DNA from 3 places in the Lysinibacillus sp. G4S2 genome. Region 1 is predicted to be linked to each of the others. Evidence: a T-box and tRNA genes for the amino acid it is inferred to sense, from the RefSeq annotation. Region 1 holds a T-box; the other regions hold tRNA genes.
What was found. The T-box of region 1 lies ahead of trpS (tryptophan--tRNA ligase). A T-box ahead of a tRNA ligase gene usually reads a tRNA of that ligase, here a tRNA-Trp.

Region 1 (5,715 bases):
GAACTCGGAGATATTAGTTCACCATACGCTGTGCTTCTTGCAATTGATAAGCACGTACTTTACGAGGTAGGAAACGACGAATCTCATCCTCGTTATAGCCAACTTGTAAACGTTTCTCGTCTAAAATGATTGGGCGACGTAATAAACCTGGATACTCTTGAATTAATTCATATAAGCGTTGTAATGGCAAGCTTTCAACATCTACATTTAATTTTTGGAAAATCTTCGAGCGGGTTGAAATAATTTCATCCGTACCATCCTCTGTCATACGTAAAATTTCTTTAATTTCACGAATGCTTAACGGTTCGGAAAATATATTACGTTCTGTATATGGGATTTCATGCTCCTCTAACCATGCTTTCGCTTTTCGGCAAGACGTACAACTTGGTGATGTAAATAAAGTTACTATCATACTGACACATCCTTTCCTTTTAATCATTATCTATAAACCAGTGTGTTAAATTAGAATTAATGTAATGTAAAACTACATACCCATTATACAGTACTCTGTTGTATTTGAATATAGTTCCAATAAAAAAAAGAATAACTTTATCACGAAATTTTCTGTCTATTTACATAACATCCAAAGTAGTTACTTCTTTGTATGCTTCATGCACTACTATTAATATTCCCATTCGCTGAACATTTTAAACATCCATTTCTTAATTGCCCTTGTTCTCATTTAAAAATCTTAAACGAGAATATTGTCAGCCTAGTATGTACAAATCTAGACGTATATTTACTAATATTGGTTGCTTTTCTAACAAAAAAGAACAGCAAAAATAGCATATAAGTTTTTTCAGAAAAAAAACACCGCCAAAAGTCTGACTTTCCACACTTGCATTACACCGAGCCTTTATAATATAATTCTTTGCAACAAATCAATTCCACCTCGCCATCTACACAGATGGAAGAAGACGGTTATTGAATGAACTAAAAACGCTGACGAAGAGTAGTACTTATGCTTTACACGTTTAGAGAGTCTGTGGTTGCTGCAAACAGATCGTGTAAGCATTTGGAATGGACTTCCGAGTTAGCTTTGTGAACGTCTAAGTATCCTTACTTAAGTCTATTAGCAAAGCTCGTCCCTTCACGTTACGAAGCAAAGTGGCCGTTTTAGGCAAGCTGGGTGGTACCGCGGATTCAAACATCATTCGTCCCTTCATTAGAAAAACTAATGAGGACGCATGATGTTTTTTATTTCGGCACTTATGTAAAAACGTCTAAGGGACTTAAATTCAAGGAGGAAATGACAATGACAACTATTTTTTCAGGCGTACAGCCAACCGGTATTGTTACTTTAGGGAACTATTTAGGAGCATTCAAGCAATTCCCTGCATTACAAGATGAAGGTGATGCTGTGTATTGTATCGTTGATCAGCATGCCATAACAGTGGCACAAGATCCAAAAGAATTACGTCAAAATATTCGCAACTTAGCAGCAACGTATATTGCTACTGGCATCGATCCAACAAAATCTACATTATTTATTCAATCTGAGGTGCCAGCTCATGCACAGGCAGGCTGGATGTTACAATGTGTCGCATCGATTGGAGAGCTTGAACGTATGACACAGTTCAAGGATAAATCTCATGGTAAAGAAAGTGTTTCTGCAGCTCTTTTAACATATCCACCACTAATGGCAGCAGACATCCTTTTGTACAACACAAACATTGTTCCAGTTGGCGATGACCAGAAACAGCATATTGAGCTTACTCGTGATCTTGCAGAACGCTTTAACAAACGTTATGGTGATGTTTTAACGATTCCTGAAATTCAATTACCAAAAGCAGGAGCTCGTATTAAATCACTTCAAGAGCCAACAAAGAAAATGAGTAAATCAGATCCAAATACAAAAGCTACAATTAAGCTTTTAGATTCAGCGAAAGATATTGAGAAAAAAATTAAATCAGCTGTAACTGACTCTGATGGTATTGTGGCATTTGATGTGGAAAATAAACCTGGCGTTTCTAATTTACTAACAATCGAGTCTGCCATTTCAGGCGTATCTATTGACGATCTTGTAAAAAAATACGAAGGCGTTGGTTATGGTGGTTTCAAGCAAGGTGTTGCAGCAGCAGTTATTGATCACCTTACACCAATTCAAGAGAAGTTCTACAATTTAGTAGAATCCTCAGCATTAGATACTATTTTAGATGAAGGCGCTGAAAAGGCAAACGCTATTGCTAGCGCTACATTAAAACGCATGGAAGAAGCAATGGGCCTTGGTCGTGCGCGTCGCTAAAAGAAAACGGAATTGATCTTGTAGCTTTGGCGAAATTGATTGTAAGAGCTTGGCCAAAAAGAGAATAAGAGAAGCGTCACATTTTATCTTTTATGTCTAGAGTCTTATCAAAACCAAGATCAAAAACAATAGCACATAACACAATGGCTGATCCAATAGCCATATAAAATTCTGTTGTATGCACCATGAATTTAAAAACAACTATCCAGGAATATCCGAGTGTCCGATAATTCAAATACAATATGAGATTCCCTAATGAGAGAATCAATAGGCCGTAGCATATTAAAAATAAAAAGAGTCGGAACATAATAAGGGCATCCTTTCTATTTCTTCTTACTTATCATCTATTCACAAAACTATAAAAAAAGACGTCAGCCACGTAAATTGGCTGACGTTTTTTATGTAAGGCTCTTCTGCAAAACGAGGGGTTGATTTCCGTTCCGACTGGGCGCTTTGTAGCTGTCGCTTTGCTTTCGCTACAGAAAACATTTGCCGCTGACGCTTCGCTTTCGCGCAGAGCAGAGCTTCCTGGGGGCGCCCGATGAGCCGCTTCACTCGCGATGCTCGCTCCAGGGTCTCATCTGTGACGCTGATCCCCAAGGAGTCGCCCAGTCTCCACTCCAATCAACCGCTCTGTAAACAAAATGCCTTTATATGCGAAAACATCGCGTCAGCAACAAGTGTTATTTGTGCAAAAGCGAAGCAACACAACAACAGATGTACAATCGTTTCACTGTTATAAGTCAATTCTGTTTGGTTATGATAAGTAGACATAGCATTCACTTTTTTAATGGTAAAATATATCTCGCAACGGACATTAATTTTTTTAAAACATTGATGACACTTTAATTAACTGCCCCGATTGGTGAAAACAAATAAACAGTGGGGATGAAAAACCCCCACTGTTTTAATTTTACTTTATTATTCCTCGATTTTTTTGAATAAAAGACTAGCGTTATGTCCACCAAATCCAAGTGAGTTACTCATAGCATATTTAATATCTGCCTCTCGAGCTTCATTTGGTACATAATCTAAATCACATTCTGGATCTGGATCTACTAAATTAATTGTTGGTGGTAAAATACCTTCTTTAAGAGCTAACGCTGTGAAAATAGCTTCAACACCACCAGCTGCACCTAATAAATGACCTGTCATCGACTTTGTAGAACTCATTGCAAGTTTATAAGCATGTTCCCCAAAGGCAGCCTTTACAGCCTGTGTTTCAAATAAGTCATTATATGGTGTACTTGTTCCATGTGCATTAATATAGTCAACTTGTGAAGCTTCTACACCGCCATCAGCTAATGCTTGCAACATTGCACGTGAAGCACCTTCTCCTTCTGGGGCTGGAGCTGTAATATGATGCGCATCACCTGTTGAACCATAGCCAAGAACTTCCGCATAGATTTTTGCACCGCGTGCTTTTGCGTGCTCATACTCTTCTAAAATGACAATCCCTGCGCCCTCACCGATAATGAAACCATCGCGATTTTTATCGAATGGACGACAAGCCTTTTGTGGATCTGTATTTAAAGATAAAGCAGTATTTGCACAGAAGCCTGCCACTGCCATCGTAACGATTGGCGACTCAGCACCACCAGAAATCATGACATCTGCATCGCCACGTTCGATTACTTTAAAAGCATCCCCAATCGAGTTTGTTCCTGAAGCACAAGCAGTTACTGAACAAGAGTTAATACCCTTTGCCCCAAAGTGAATCGACACTTGGCCTGAAGCCATATCCGGAATCATCATTGGGATAAAGAATGGACTTACACGTCTTGCGCCACGCTCTTGGAATGTTACAAATTGTTGTTCATATGTTTCCATACCACCGATACCAGAGCCAATCCAAACACCTGCACGTGGTGCTAGCTCTTCATCGATCGTTAATTGTGAATCTTCCATCGCCATAATAGACGCTGCTAGAGCGTACTGTGTAAAGCGGTCCATTTTACGAGCTTCTTTACGTTCGATATATTTTTCAATATCAAAGTCTTTCACTTCAGCAGCGATTTTTGCTGCGAATTGATCTTTATTTAAACGAGTTAACTCGCCAATCCCTGATTTTCCAGCTTTAATGTTAGCCCATGTTTCTTCGATGCTATTCCCTAGTGGTGTAACTGCGCCAATTCCTGTAATTACTACTCGTCGTTTACTCATTGTCTTACTCCCCTCAAGCATTTTTAGTTATTATTTTCCCCATCTCATTGCAACGGCGCCCCATGTTAAGCCACCGCCAAATCCAACAAGTACTAATAAATCATCATCTTTTATCTTACCTGCTTCAAGCTCATCTACCAAGGAAATACCAATAGATGCTGCTGACGTATTACCATATTTGTGAATCGTTTTTGACATTTTTTCCGGTGGCAGCTCTAGACGCTCACGAGCAGATTCCATAATTCGAATATTCGCCTGATGCGGCACTAAAAAATCTACATCTTCTTTTGTTAAACCTGCTTTATTTAACACGGTTACTGCAGATTCACCCATTTGACGTACTGCAAACTTAAATACTTCACGGCCATTCATAGCGATTGTGTCCTGCTGTGTTAAAGATAAATGCTTTCCACCTGTACCATCAGCTCCAAGCTCAAATGATAAGATACCTCTACCTTCTGATACTTGACCAACAATTGCTGCACATGCACCGTCACCGAATAACACTGCTGTATTGCGATCTTCCCAATCAAGTACCTTCGACAGCTTTTCAACACCTACTACTAAGACATATTTATAAGCATTTGCTTCTACAAATTGCTTTGCTGTCACTAAACTATATATAAATCCTGCACAAGCAGCCGATTGGTCCATCGCTGCTGCATTAACTGCTCCAATTTGCTCCTGAACCATACATGCTACACTTGGAAACATTTGATCTTGAGTTACAGTTGCTACAAGTATTAAGCCTATTTCTTCAGGTGTAATACCCGCATTTGCAATAGCCTCTTTTGCAGCAGCTACTGCTAAATCTGAAGTTTCCTGATCATCTGCGGCAAAATGACGTTCTTCAATCCCAGTTCGAGTTCGAATCCATTCATCCGAAGTGTCCATAATTTTTTCTAAATCAAAATTTGTAACGACCTTCTCCGGAACATATTTGCCTATTCCTATAATACCAGCGTTCATTTAGCAACCCCTCTGCTTTCTTACTATCAATTATTAGTAACTGGTCATAATTATAACTCATAATGAAGGAATGGTGCAAGATGATTTAAATTCAAGGCATTAAAGCTAGCAGTATCAAGGGGTTTAATGATATGTACAGTTTTCTTAACAAAGTAAAATAATGGGCTCATCACCATAATGTGTGGTTGATTTCCATTCCGATCGGGATCGTCCGATGAGCTACTTGGGCCACCATATGCTTTATGTGCGAAAGCGTAGCGGCAGCAACAACACGGTTTTTGTCTGTGCGAAAGCGTAGCGGCAGCAACAACAAAATGTTGGTCACGAAGAAGTTATCA
Region 2 (5,715 bases), 650 kb from region 1:
GCTGATTTTACTGCTTTATTTAACGCCATTTTAAACGGGGACACCGTTATATTGCTAGATGGTCTGGCAAAAGGGCTTGCGACGAGTACTAAAAGTTCGAAGGATAGAGCAATAACAGAACCTGCAACGGAAGCTGTCATTAGAGGCCCTAGGGAGTCATTTACGGAGACTTTGAGAACTAATACTGCTTTAATTCGGCGTAAAATCAAAAGCCCAAACCTTTGGATAAAATCTATGGTCATTGGTGATGTCACTCAAACAGACGTTGCCGTTATGTATATAAATGGAATCGCAAATGAAAAAATTGTACAGGAAGTTTTTGAGAGACTGGATCAAATTGAAATCGATGGCATTTTAGAAAGCGGCTATATCGAAGCACTAATTCAAGATTCAAAGTTCTCTATATTTCCCACTGTTTATAATTCTGAACGTCCAGATGTTATTGCAAGCGAATTATTAGAAGGTAAAATTGCTATTTTAGTAGATGGTACTCCCTTTGTTTTAATTGTACCTGCATTATTTACTTCCTTCTTACAATCCGCAGAGGATTATTATCAACATCCATTTATCAGTTCATTTATTCGTATCATTAGGTTTTTAGGGATTAGTCTTGCCTTAGCTGCCCCTTCTCTCTATATTTCGCTCACGACTTTTCACCACGAAATGATACCCACCTCTTTGCTAATCAATATTTATTCACAGCGAGAAGGTGTACCATTTCCTGTATTTGTCGAAGCTTTGATTATGGAGATTGCATTTGAAGTTCTTAGGGAAGCCGGACTTCGAATGCCAAGAATGATAGGGCCTGCTATATCAATTGTAGGAACATTGATTATTGGGCAAGCAGCTGTACAAGCAGGTATCGTTTCGGCATCAATGGTTATTATTGTAGCCTTAACAGCGATATGCAGCTTCCTTTTTCCTGCATATGGATTATCTAACTCCATACGGATTTTACGCTTTCCGTTAATGGGGTTAGCAGCAATGTTTGGATTATTTGGAGTGTTTATAGGAATGATGTTTCTTATTTTGCATTTATGTAGTTTACGTTCATTTGGTGTACCTTATATGAGTCCTTTTGCACCATTAATTCCAAAGGATCAAAAAGATGCACTAATAATTGTTTCTCGCCGATCTTTGTTAACTCGTCCACGATTAATTAGCCAAATTAATAATGTTAGAGGACATAAACAATTAAAAAATAAGAAACGACCGGCCCACTAACAATATGAAAATAACGATTTTACTCATTATCTTAATGCAAATTTGAAGTTGTTGTTGGAGTAAACACGAATAATAAATAAAGGTAGATCAAGGTCAATGTGAAAACTCAAGGTTTGGGGATGACTATGTAGAACGTAAAATTAAAGGAGTAATCTATATGCTTATAGTGTTAGGAATATTAATTATTACAGCTTGTATTATTTTTTTTGAGCTGCCCAGTTTAAAAAAAGAAGATGCTAAAACAATTTGGACATTTTCCCTTTTGCTAACTATCGGTGTCGCCTTAAATATTGGTATAAGTTTAAAAGTAATACACTTTAGTCCGCTGGATGTAATTATGTATATTTTCCATCCAATTAGTGACTTTTTAAAAGCAACGCTATTAAAAAAATAATTTTTTTAAAAGAGGGTCATATTTATGGAAAAGCAATTGATAAGTTCGCGGCAATTCACAATAATTGTAATTCTTTTTACCGTAGGGACAAGTATTTTAATTATCCCTGCAAGCATTGCAAGTGAAGTAAAACAGGATGCTTGGATTGTAGCAATTATAGGTACGTTATTGAGTATGCTTATACTAAAACTGTTTATGACTTTAGTAAAAAAAATGCCTACTCTAACCTTTGTTGAGATTACGGAGAAAATATTGGGGAGTTTTTTAGGGAAAATTTTTACCATTGGATTTGTCATTTTAACATTGTTATCATCTGGTGAGCTACTATATTTTATCGGAAATTTTCTTCAGACAGAGGTAATGCCAGAGACGCCGCCCGTTGTATTTTCAATATTATTTAACCTTATTATACTTTTTGCAGCTTATTTAGGAATAGAAGTTTTTGCGCGTACATTAGAAATACTATTCCCCGTTTTTCTGTTAATATTTATTATTTTTGTGTTATTTATAAGCCCTGAAATAGAGATTAAAAATGTACAACCAATTTTAGAAGTTTCAGCAAAGCCTCTTATGTATAGCATTTTACATTTTATGGGTCTGTTCTCTTTTCCATTAGTCGTTATATTAATGGTTTTTCCATCTGCTATCAATGACTATAAATCCGGTGAGAAAGGATTTTATATTGGCACACTTGTGGGAGGATTAATTTTAACAATTGTTATAGCATTATCAATCTTAGTATTGGGGGTAACGAATACATCTCTTAGAACCTTTCCTAGTTACACTCTAGCGCAAAGAATTTCGATTGGTAATTTCCTGCAACGTATTGAAGTTATTATGGCTTTTATTTGGATGGTCACGATATTTGTCAGAGCCTCCATGTATTTTTACGCAACCGTAAAGGGGTTAGGACAAATACTTAAAATTAATGATCACAGACGGTTAATCCTTCCACTTGGGATGATTACAGTTGCACTTTCTCAAATTGTACATCCAAATATTATGCACTCTACTAAATATAATAAAGAAACTTGGCCCTTATATATTTCATTATTTGCCCTTTTTCTTCCTTTACTATTACTTATTATCGCGAAATTAAGAAATATTAAGGGTCCTGAAAATGATACATTAAATAATAAAGACTCCGGTACAACCTAGATCGCACATCCATTATTAATCCTATTAATAAATTGGGTGTGCAGTTTTGCATTTTAACTTCTTTCAGCAAATGTCTTTTGTAGCGAAAGCAAAGCGTTAGCTACAAGTATTATTTTTAGCGAAAGCAAGCGTCATAAGATTATTTTATATGCTTTAGTCATCTACAAGCATAAGAAAAAGCATGTTACACGAATGTGCAACATGCTTGATGACCCCTACGGGATTCGAACCCGTGTTACCGCCGTGAAAGGGCGGTGTCTTAACCACTTGACCAAGGGGCCGTGGCTCCGAAGGCAGGACTCGAACCTGCGACAACCTGATTAACAGTCAGGTGCTACTACCAACTGAGCTACTTCGGAATAATGGTGGGCCTAAATGGACTCGAACCATCGACCTCACGCTTATCAGGCGTGCGCTCTAACCAGCTGAGCTATAGGCCCATTATTTTTGGAGCGGGTGATGAGAATCGAACTCACGACATCAGCTTGGAAGGCTGAGGTTTTACCATTAAACTACACCCGCATATGGTGGGTCAGGACGGAATCGAACCGCCGACACTTAGAGCTTCAATCTAATGCTCTACCAACTGAGCTACTGACCCGAAAATGGAGGAGGTAGAGGGATTCGAACCCCCGCGCGGTGTTACCCGCCTGTCGGTTTTCAAGACCGATCCCTTCAGCCAGACTTGGGTATACCTCCAAAATATTTAAAAATGGTGGAGCCTAGCGGGATCGAACCGCTGACCTCCTGCGTGCAAGGCAGGCGCTCTCCCAGCTGAGCTAAGGCCCCAAAATTTAAGAAAAACTGGTCGGAATGACAGGATTCGAACCTACGACCCCTTGGTCCCAAACCAAGTGCTCTACCAAGCTGAGCTACATTCCGTTACTGTTAGATTTATGGCGCGCCCGACAGGAGTCGAACCCATAACCTTCTGATCCGTAGTCAGACGCTCTATCCAATTGAGCTACGGGCGCATAATTTTTATAAAAACTTGATGAGCCATGAAGGACTCGAACCTTCGACCCTCTGATTAAAAGTCAGATGCTCTACCAACTGAGCTAATGGCTCATATTAAGAAATGAATGGCTGGGGTACTAGGATTCGAACCTAGGCATGACGGAATCAAAATCCGTTGCCTTACCGCTTGGCTATACCCCAATTGTTAAAATGGGGCGACTGATGGGAATCGAACCCACGAATGCCGGAACCACAATCCGGTGCGTTAACCACTTCGCCACAATCGCCACTATATGTAATCACAGCAGTTCTTGATAACGAGTACCTCGAAACCTGGCAGGGGCAGTAGGAATCGAACCCACACCAAAGGTTTTGGAGACCTCTATTCTACCGTTGAACTATGCCCCTAAAAATGGTGGAGGGGGACGGATTCGAACCGCCGAACCCTAAGGAGCGGATTTACAGTCCGCCGCGTTTAGCCACTTCGCTACCCCTCCAAGGGATGGTGCCGGCGATAGGAGTCGAACCCACGACCTACTGATTACAAGTCAGTTGCTCTACCAACTGAGCTACACCGGCAAAAAAAAAAAAATGGCGGTCCCGACCGGGATCGAACCGGCGATCTCCTGCGTGACAGGCAGGCATGTTAACCGCTACACCACGGGACCATAATGGTGGAGGATGACGGGCTCGAACCGCCGACCCCCTGCTTGTAAGGCAGGTGCTCTCCCAGCTGAGCTAATCCTCCTGGGTATAATGCCTAGCGACGTCCTACTCTCACAGGGGGAAGCCCCCAACTACCATCGGCGCTAAAGAGCTTAACTTCCGTGTTCGGTATGGGAACGGGTGTGACCTCTTTGCCATCATCACTAGACATATGAAAGAAATTATTCTTTCAAAACTGGATAAACGTGCATTGAATGTTTCAAACATTGTGGTTAAGTCCTCGATCGATTAGTATTCGTCAGCTCCATGTGTCACCACACTTCCACCTCGAACCTATCTACCTCATCGTCTTTGAGGGATCTTACTTACTTGCGTAATGGGAAATCTCATCTTGAGGGGGGCTTCATGCTTAGATGCTTTCAGCACTTATCCCGTCCACACATAGCTACCCAGCGATGCCTTTGGCAAGACAACTGGTACACCAGCGGTGTGTCCATCCCGGTCCTCTCGTACTAAGGACAGCTCCTCTCAAATTTCCTACGCCCACGACGGATAGGGACCGAACTGTCTCACGACGTTCTGAACCCAGCTCGCGTACCGCTTTAATGGGCGAACAGCCCAACCCTTGGGACCGACTACAGCCCCAGGATGCGATGAGCCGACATCGAGGTGCCAAACCTCCCCGTCGATGTGGACTCTTGGGGGAGATAAGCCTGTTATCCCCGGGGTAGCTTTTATCCGTTGAGCGATGGCCCTTCCATGCGGAACCACCGGATCACTAAGCCCGTCTTTCGACCCTGCTCGACTTGTAGGTCTCGCAGTCAAGCTCCCTTGTGCCTTTACACTCTACGAATGATTTCCAACCATTCTGAGGGAACCTTTGGGCGCCTCCGTTACCTTTTAGGAGGCGACCGCCCCAGTCAAACTGTCCGCCTGACACTGTCTCCTACCCCGCTAAGGGGCATGGGTTAGAATTTCAATACAACCAGGGTAGTATCCCACCGACGCCTCCTTCGAAGCTGGCGCTCCGAGATCTCTGGCTCCTACCTATCCTGTACAAGTTGTACCAAAATTCAATATCAGGCTACAGTAAAGCTCCACGGGGTCTTTCCGTCCTGTCGCGGGTAACCTGCATCTTCACAGGTACTATAATTTCACCGAGTCTCTCGTTGAGACAGTGCCCAGATCGTTACGCCTTTCGTGCGGGTCGGAACTTACCCGACAAGGAATTTCGCTACCTTAGGACCGTTATAGTTACGGCCGCCGTTTACTGGGGCTTCAATTCGCAGCTTCGCTTGCGCTAACCACTCCTCTTA
Region 3 (5,715 bases), 3.8 Mb from region 1:
TGTTTAGCAAAAACACAGGTCTCTGCAAAACCGTAAGGTGACGTATAGGGGCTGACGCCTGCCCGGTGCTGGAAGGTTAAGAGGAGTGGTTAGCGCAAGCGAAGCTGCGAATTGAAGCCCCAGTAAACGGCGGCCGTAACTATAACGGTCCTAAGGTAGCGAAATTCCTTGTCGGGTAAGTTCCGACCCGCACGAAAGGCGTAACGATCTGGGCACTGTCTCAACGAGAGACTCGGTGAAATTATAGTACCTGTGAAGATGCAGGTTACCCGCGACAGGACGGAAAGACCCCGTGGAGCTTTACTGTAGCCTGATATTGAATTTTGGTACAACTTGTACAGGATAGGTAGGAGCCAGAGATCTCGGAGCGCCAGCTTCGAAGGAGGCGTCGGTGGGATACTACCCTGGTTGTATTGAAATTCTAACCCATGCCCCTTAGCGGGGTAGGAGACAGTGTCAGGCGGACAGTTTGACTGGGGCGGTCGCCTCCTAAAAGGTAACGGAGGCGCCCAAAGGTTCCCTCAGAATGGTTGGAAATCATTCGTAGAGTGTAAAGGCACAAGGGAGCTTGACTGCGAGACCTACAAGTCGAGCAGGGTCGAAAGACGGGCTTAGTGATCCGGTGGTTCCGCATGGAAGGGCCATCGCTCAACGGATAAAAGCTACCCCGGGGATAACAGGCTTATCTCCCCCAAGAGTCCACATCGACGGGGAGGTTTGGCACCTCGATGTCGGCTCATCGCATCCTGGGGCTGTAGTCGGTCCCAAGGGTTGGGCTGTTCGCCCATTAAAGCGGTACGCGAGCTGGGTTCAGAACGTCGTGAGACAGTTCGGTCCCTATCCGTCGTGGGCGTAGGAAATTTGAGAGGAGCTGTCCTTAGTACGAGAGGACCGGGATGGACACACCGCTGGTGTACCAGTTGTCTTGCCAAAGGCATCGCTGGGTAGCTATGTGTGGACGGGATAAGTGCTGAAAGCATCTAAGCATGAAGCCCCCCTCAAGATGAGATTTCCCATTACGCAAGTAAGTAAGATCCCTCAAAGACGATGAGGTAGATAGGTTCGAGGTGGAAGTGTGGTGACACATGGAGCTGACGAATACTAATCGATCGAGGACTTAACCACAATGTTTGAAACATTCAATGCACCGTTTATCCAGTTTTGAAAGAATAAAAACTATTAAAAATATGCTTGTAATTTTAATAAGATATGTTATAATAAGTATTGTCTTTTAAAATAGTCTAGTGATGATGGCAAAGAGGTCACACCCGTTCCCATACCGAACACGGAAGTTAAGCTCTTTAGCGCCGATGGTAGTTGGGGGCTTCCCCCTGTGAGAGTAGGACGTCGCTAGGCTATATGATAAAATTATTCCGAAGTAGCTCAGTTGGTAGTAGCACCTGACTGTTAATCAGGTTGTCGCAGGTTCGAGTCCTGCCTTCGGAGCCATTCTTGGAGAGTTGTCCGAGTGGCCGAAGGAGCACGATTGGAAATCGTGTAGGCGGTTAACACTGTCTCAAGGGTTCAAATCCCTTACTCTCCGCCAGCACTTTAAGGATTTTTTATTCCAAACGAAGGCCCCTTGGTCAAGTGGTTAAGACACCGCCCTTTCACGGCGGTAACACGGGTTCGAATCCCGTAGGGGTCACCATTTAATACCCAGATGGAGGATTAGCTCAGCTGGGAGAGCATCTGCCTTACAAGCAGAGGGTCGGCGGTTCGAGCCCGTCATCCTCCACCATTATTTAAATAAATCACCTTATTATCGCGGGGTGGAGCAGTGGTAGCTCGTCGGGCTCATAACCCGAAGGTCGTTGGTTCAAATCCGGCCCCCGCAACCAAAATGGTCCCGTGGTGTAGCGGTTAACATGCCTGCCTGTCACGCAGGAGATCGCCGGTTCGATCCCGGTCGGGACCGCCATTTTTTAAAAAATATGGGTCAGTAGCTCAGTTGGTAGAGCATTAGATTGAAGCTCTAAGTGTCGGCGGTTCGATTCCGTCCTGACCCACCATATTTTTTTGCCGGTGTAGCTCAGTTGGTAGAGCAACTGACTTGTAATCAGTAGGTCGTGGGTTCGACTCCTATCGCCGGCACCATGACTTTTCCGGAGGGGTAGCGAAGTGGCTAAACGCGGCGGACTGTAAATCCGCTCCTTAGGGTTCGGCGGTTCGAATCCGTCCCCCTCCACCAGTTTTTTATTCATAGGGGCATAGTTTAACGGTAGAATAGAGGTCTCCAAAACCTTTGATGTGGGTTCGATTCCTACTGCCCCTGCCAATTAATTAATTTCATGGCGGTTGTGGCGAAGTGGTTAACGCACCTGATTGTGGTTCAGGCATTCGTGGGTTCGATTCCCATCAGTCGCCCCATTTAATTTAAAATAATAAAATATAATAATATGGCGGTTGTGGCGAAGTGGTTAACGCACCTGATTGTGGTTCAGGCATTCGTGGGTTCGATTCCCATCAGTCGCCCCATTTATATATATTTAACTTTTGGGGTATAGCCAAGCGGTAAGGCAACGGATTTTGATTCCGTCACGCCCTGGTTCGAATCCAGGTACCCCAGCCATTTTTTTGCGGAAGTAGTTCAGTGGTAGAACACCACCTTGCCAAGGTGGGGGTCGCGAGTTCGAACCTCGTCTTCCGCTCCAAATATTAAGGCGGCATAGCCAAGTGGTAAGGCACAGGTCTGCAACACCTTTATCACCGGTTCAAATCCGGTTGCCGCCTCCATAATTTCTTACTTAATCGGTTTATCCGATTTTTTTTATCTCCATTGTGCCGGTGTGGCGGAATTGGCAGACGCGCACGACTCAAAATCGTGTTCCTTTGGAGTGTCGGTTCGACCCCGACCACCGGTATCAAAAACAACCCCGAGATGTTGATTTCTCGGGGTTTTCTTTTTCTATGTGCCAAATTTGTGCCAAATCTTTATTAACTTTACTCTTCATCTGTAACAGGTGTCGATTTGAAGTAATGTTGTATTGTTTATAAGAAAGTCATACCTTTGATAAAAATGGTCAACCGGAATTAAAAATTTCGGTTTTTTTTTATTTAATAAAAGAACCTTTAATAAAAGAACCTTTAATAAAAGAATTAGTTTAGTGGAAGAAAAGTACGTATTTTATTTATCTAGAAGTGCGGATTTATTTTCAACTAAAAAACACTATGTAAAAGAGTAGTACATTAGTAAAATAAAATATAAAAAGGTTTATTTAAAATGATGCTTCACATTTAGGAGGAAAAGATGAAACTTAATAATTTGTATAATTTTAAAAATGCAGTTAAGCATTATCTTGATGTTGATGCGCTTAAAATGCCAGAAGATATATCTTCATTCAATATTAGCAATTTGAGCTGGGTTGATCCTTTTAATTTTAGAGTTAGAAAACAAGAAGATAAGTATCGCACCCTGAAGATGCCAAATATATTAAATTTTGTAGCAGCTTATGAACATTTTAAGGATTTATCAAATTTCGATACAATTCAAAATTTAGATCCTTTACATAAACGCTTATCTGCAAACATTGAGACTGGGGATTTTGTATCAGGAGAATATGATAAACAATTAGAAGAAGATTTTAACAGACTATGTGTATATGACCAGCTGCTTAAGATGGATATAAAGGAATACTACGGAAGGGTATATACGCATTTAATTGACTTTGAAACACATCAAGAACGATTCCTATCTAATATGAATAGAGGAAATACAAATGGATTAATAGTGGGAAATTACTTGTCATTATATTTCGCAGAAAGTAACCTGAAGAATATCAGCAATGACATTAAAGAAGAAATTAGAAGATCAGGGATTGACTGTGAGTTCTCTTATTTCTCTGATGATTTTTACTTTTTCTGTAATAGAGGGGATGATGATGTAGTAACAAGAATCTTTGATGAGGTTTTAGAGAAGTATGAATTAGAAAGAAATGATAATAAAAAAGAAGTTTGGACATATGAATCTTTTAATAATTACAACTTAGTTGCAAGGTATTGGAAAAAATTAATTGCCCATTGTAATGTTAGATACGACATGGAAAGAGATGATAACAAGCTATATTTTATAAACCAACTTGTTTATAGAGTGTCAAAATTGGAAGATGATAAACTTAAAAAAGTCTTTATAAATAATTTCTTTAAAACAAAATATTTTAGAGAGTTAGACCTTGAAAATTATCAAGTTAAGGATTATGATTACCACCAATTATGTTATCTTCTTAAGTTATCTCCTGAAACTATGTTGTATACGATGGATAAATTTAATGATATGAGTAATTTTGATAACAATAAATTGCGTAAATTTTTCCAAGTTAGGTATAGAGAAGCCCTTAAAACAACGTTTAATGAAGAGCAATTATATTTTTATTACGCAATAAAAATATTTAATTTTATGGATATATTGATAGAAAATAAAACTCTCGTGCTCGAAACAAAAAATCAAATCTTAATTTCATATTACCTACAAGAAGGGCACTTTGAAAAAGAGGAAATTGATAAATTAAAAGAAAATGTCGGTGAAGAATATTGGTTTCAGAATTATCATCTAATATTGTATTCTGATGATTTAAAAGCAGATTTAGACAACAGTATTAAAAAATATTTAATTCCAAAAAGAGTGAAAAAGCCGAATCAAGAGAAATCTTATATGGATTTTTACAAAAAGAATATATCCTTAGCTATTCCAATAATAAGAGATATTCCAGACGTTCTTAATGAAATTGAAGATTACTTAGCATTAAGAATAGAGGAAAGTGAAGAAGACTTCGAAGATGAAGATCTGGATTTTTACAAAGAGGATGAATTGATAGATCCTATAGACATTGTTATGGAAATTGAAGATTAGCTTTATGAATAGAAGAAAGTGAGGAAAACTTCGAAGATGAAAATATGGATATGTAAATATAATTTTGTCGATTGTGAAACAAGTTCTTCAAACTTTTTTATAAATATCTAAAATGCAATTTAATGAATTAACTCCATGTTGTTTAGTCTTTATTCAAATGGAGTATTTGTTGCATTTTGCTAAGAAGAATTACATAGTTTGGCAATTACACAATGTAGCAACTTTACATGGAGCCTCTTGAGGGCATGAGTAATAAGCCAAGAAGCCAGCTATATTACGAGTTGGCTTTGCCTAAACAAGGCTATCATGCTTTTTTAGAAAGTTGGATAAAACAAGAGGGATATATGAATTATTTTATAAATGATTAAAACAAATAAATTTTAAAACAGCCTGTTGTGCCGACAATGTGCCAAATGAAAGAAAAAACTCAATTAAGCGAGAATAGAAAAGCCTTGATAATAAAGGGATTTCTATTCTTTTCTGTTTTTAGAATATGCACAATACCCCGACCACCGGTATCATTACAGCGAAGAATCCTTGATATATCAGGGATTCTTTTTTATGTGCGCCCGGCATGCGTATGAACTATAGGGTGCAAGTCCCGAACCCCGAAGACAGAAGTAGAGGTTAGCCAAGAGCAAGGGTGTCCGTGGCGACGCGGAATCTGAAGGAAGCTGGAGGCAAAACACCGGTCCGAGGAACACGAATCTCATATAAGGCTAGGTATGATTGGATGAGTGTGCATAACAACACAAAGTCCTTTCTGTCGAAGGTCATATCGAGTAAATGAGGCGGATAGATGGTGTGAAAGTGCATGCGCTTACCCGGGGAGGTCTGATGGAAACGCAAAGTACACTTTGTAACCT

Region 2: it has a tRNA-Trp gene. The T-box ahead of trpS (tryptophan--tRNA ligase) is inferred to sense a tRNA for this amino acid. The anticodon was not compared.
Region 3: it has a tRNA-Trp gene. The T-box ahead of trpS (tryptophan--tRNA ligase) is inferred to sense a tRNA for this amino acid. The anticodon was not compared.

What each region holds. Positions count from the first base shown of each region.
Region 1 is NZ_JAUCFJ010000002.1:899,340-905,054, reverse strand. Features, by position in the region: gene spxA (transcriptional regulator SpxA) at 14-409, opposite strand; T-box leader at 934-1,165, shown strand; gene trpS (tryptophan--tRNA ligase) at 1,256-2,245, shown strand; gene QUF91_RS28270 (YuzI family membrane protein) at 2,322-2,552, opposite strand; gene QUF91_RS04620 (hypothetical protein) at 2,594-2,845, opposite strand; gene fabF (beta-ketoacyl-ACP synthase II) at 3,167-4,408, opposite strand; gene QUF91_RS04610 (beta-ketoacyl-ACP synthase III) at 4,439-5,377, opposite strand.
Region 2 is NZ_JAUCFJ010000002.1:252,492-258,206, reverse strand. Features, by position in the region: gene QUF91_RS01605 (spore germination protein) at 1-1,224, shown strand, start outside; gene QUF91_RS01600 (hypothetical protein) at 1,382-1,618, shown strand; gene QUF91_RS01595 (GerAB/ArcD/ProY family transporter) at 1,643-2,776, shown strand; tRNA gene QUF91_RS01590 (tRNA-Glu) at 2,986-3,057, opposite strand; tRNA gene QUF91_RS01585 (tRNA-Asn) at 3,059-3,135, opposite strand; tRNA gene QUF91_RS01580 (tRNA-Ile) at 3,140-3,216, opposite strand; tRNA gene QUF91_RS01575 (tRNA-Gly) at 3,225-3,298, opposite strand; tRNA gene QUF91_RS01570 (tRNA-Phe) at 3,302-3,377, opposite strand; tRNA gene QUF91_RS01565 (tRNA-Ser) at 3,383-3,475, opposite strand; tRNA gene QUF91_RS01560 (tRNA-Ala) at 3,490-3,565, opposite strand; tRNA gene QUF91_RS01555 (tRNA-Pro) at 3,582-3,658, opposite strand; tRNA gene QUF91_RS01550 (tRNA-Arg) at 3,674-3,750, opposite strand; tRNA gene QUF91_RS01545 (tRNA-Lys) at 3,772-3,844, opposite strand; tRNA gene QUF91_RS01540 (tRNA-Gln) at 3,860-3,934, opposite strand; tRNA gene QUF91_RS01535 (tRNA-His) at 3,945-4,020, opposite strand; tRNA gene QUF91_RS01530 (tRNA-Trp) at 4,068-4,141, opposite strand; tRNA gene QUF91_RS01525 (tRNA-Tyr) at 4,147-4,230, opposite strand; tRNA gene QUF91_RS01520 (tRNA-Thr) at 4,237-4,312, opposite strand; tRNA gene QUF91_RS01515 (tRNA-Asp) at 4,326-4,401, opposite strand; tRNA gene QUF91_RS01510 (tRNA-Val) at 4,406-4,481, opposite strand; rRNA gene rrf (5S ribosomal RNA) at 4,492-4,607, opposite strand; rRNA gene QUF91_RS01500 (23S ribosomal RNA) at 4,668-5,715, opposite strand, start outside.
Region 3 is NZ_JAUCFJ010000002.1:4,660,312-4,666,026, reverse strand. Features, by position in the region: rRNA gene QUF91_RS23910 (23S ribosomal RNA) at 1-1,125, shown strand, start outside; rRNA gene rrf (5S ribosomal RNA) at 1,241-1,356, shown strand; tRNA gene QUF91_RS23900 (tRNA-Asn) at 1,373-1,449, shown strand; tRNA gene QUF91_RS23895 (tRNA-Ser) at 1,455-1,546, shown strand; tRNA gene QUF91_RS23890 (tRNA-Glu) at 1,577-1,651, shown strand; tRNA gene QUF91_RS23885 (tRNA-Val) at 1,666-1,741, shown strand; tRNA gene QUF91_RS23880 (tRNA-Met) at 1,767-1,841, shown strand; tRNA gene QUF91_RS23875 (tRNA-Asp) at 1,846-1,921, shown strand; tRNA gene QUF91_RS23870 (tRNA-Phe) at 1,937-2,012, shown strand; tRNA gene QUF91_RS23865 (tRNA-Thr) at 2,022-2,097, shown strand; tRNA gene QUF91_RS23860 (tRNA-Tyr) at 2,108-2,191, shown strand; tRNA gene QUF91_RS23855 (tRNA-Trp) at 2,205-2,278, shown strand; tRNA gene QUF91_RS23850 (tRNA-His) at 2,295-2,370, shown strand; tRNA gene QUF91_RS23845 (tRNA-His) at 2,403-2,478, shown strand; tRNA gene QUF91_RS23840 (tRNA-Gln) at 2,498-2,572, shown strand; tRNA gene QUF91_RS23835 (tRNA-Gly) at 2,580-2,654, shown strand; tRNA gene QUF91_RS23830 (tRNA-Cys) at 2,663-2,736, shown strand; tRNA gene QUF91_RS23825 (tRNA-Leu) at 2,784-2,864, shown strand; gene QUF91_RS23820 (RNA-dependent RNA polymerase family protein) at 3,251-4,849, shown strand.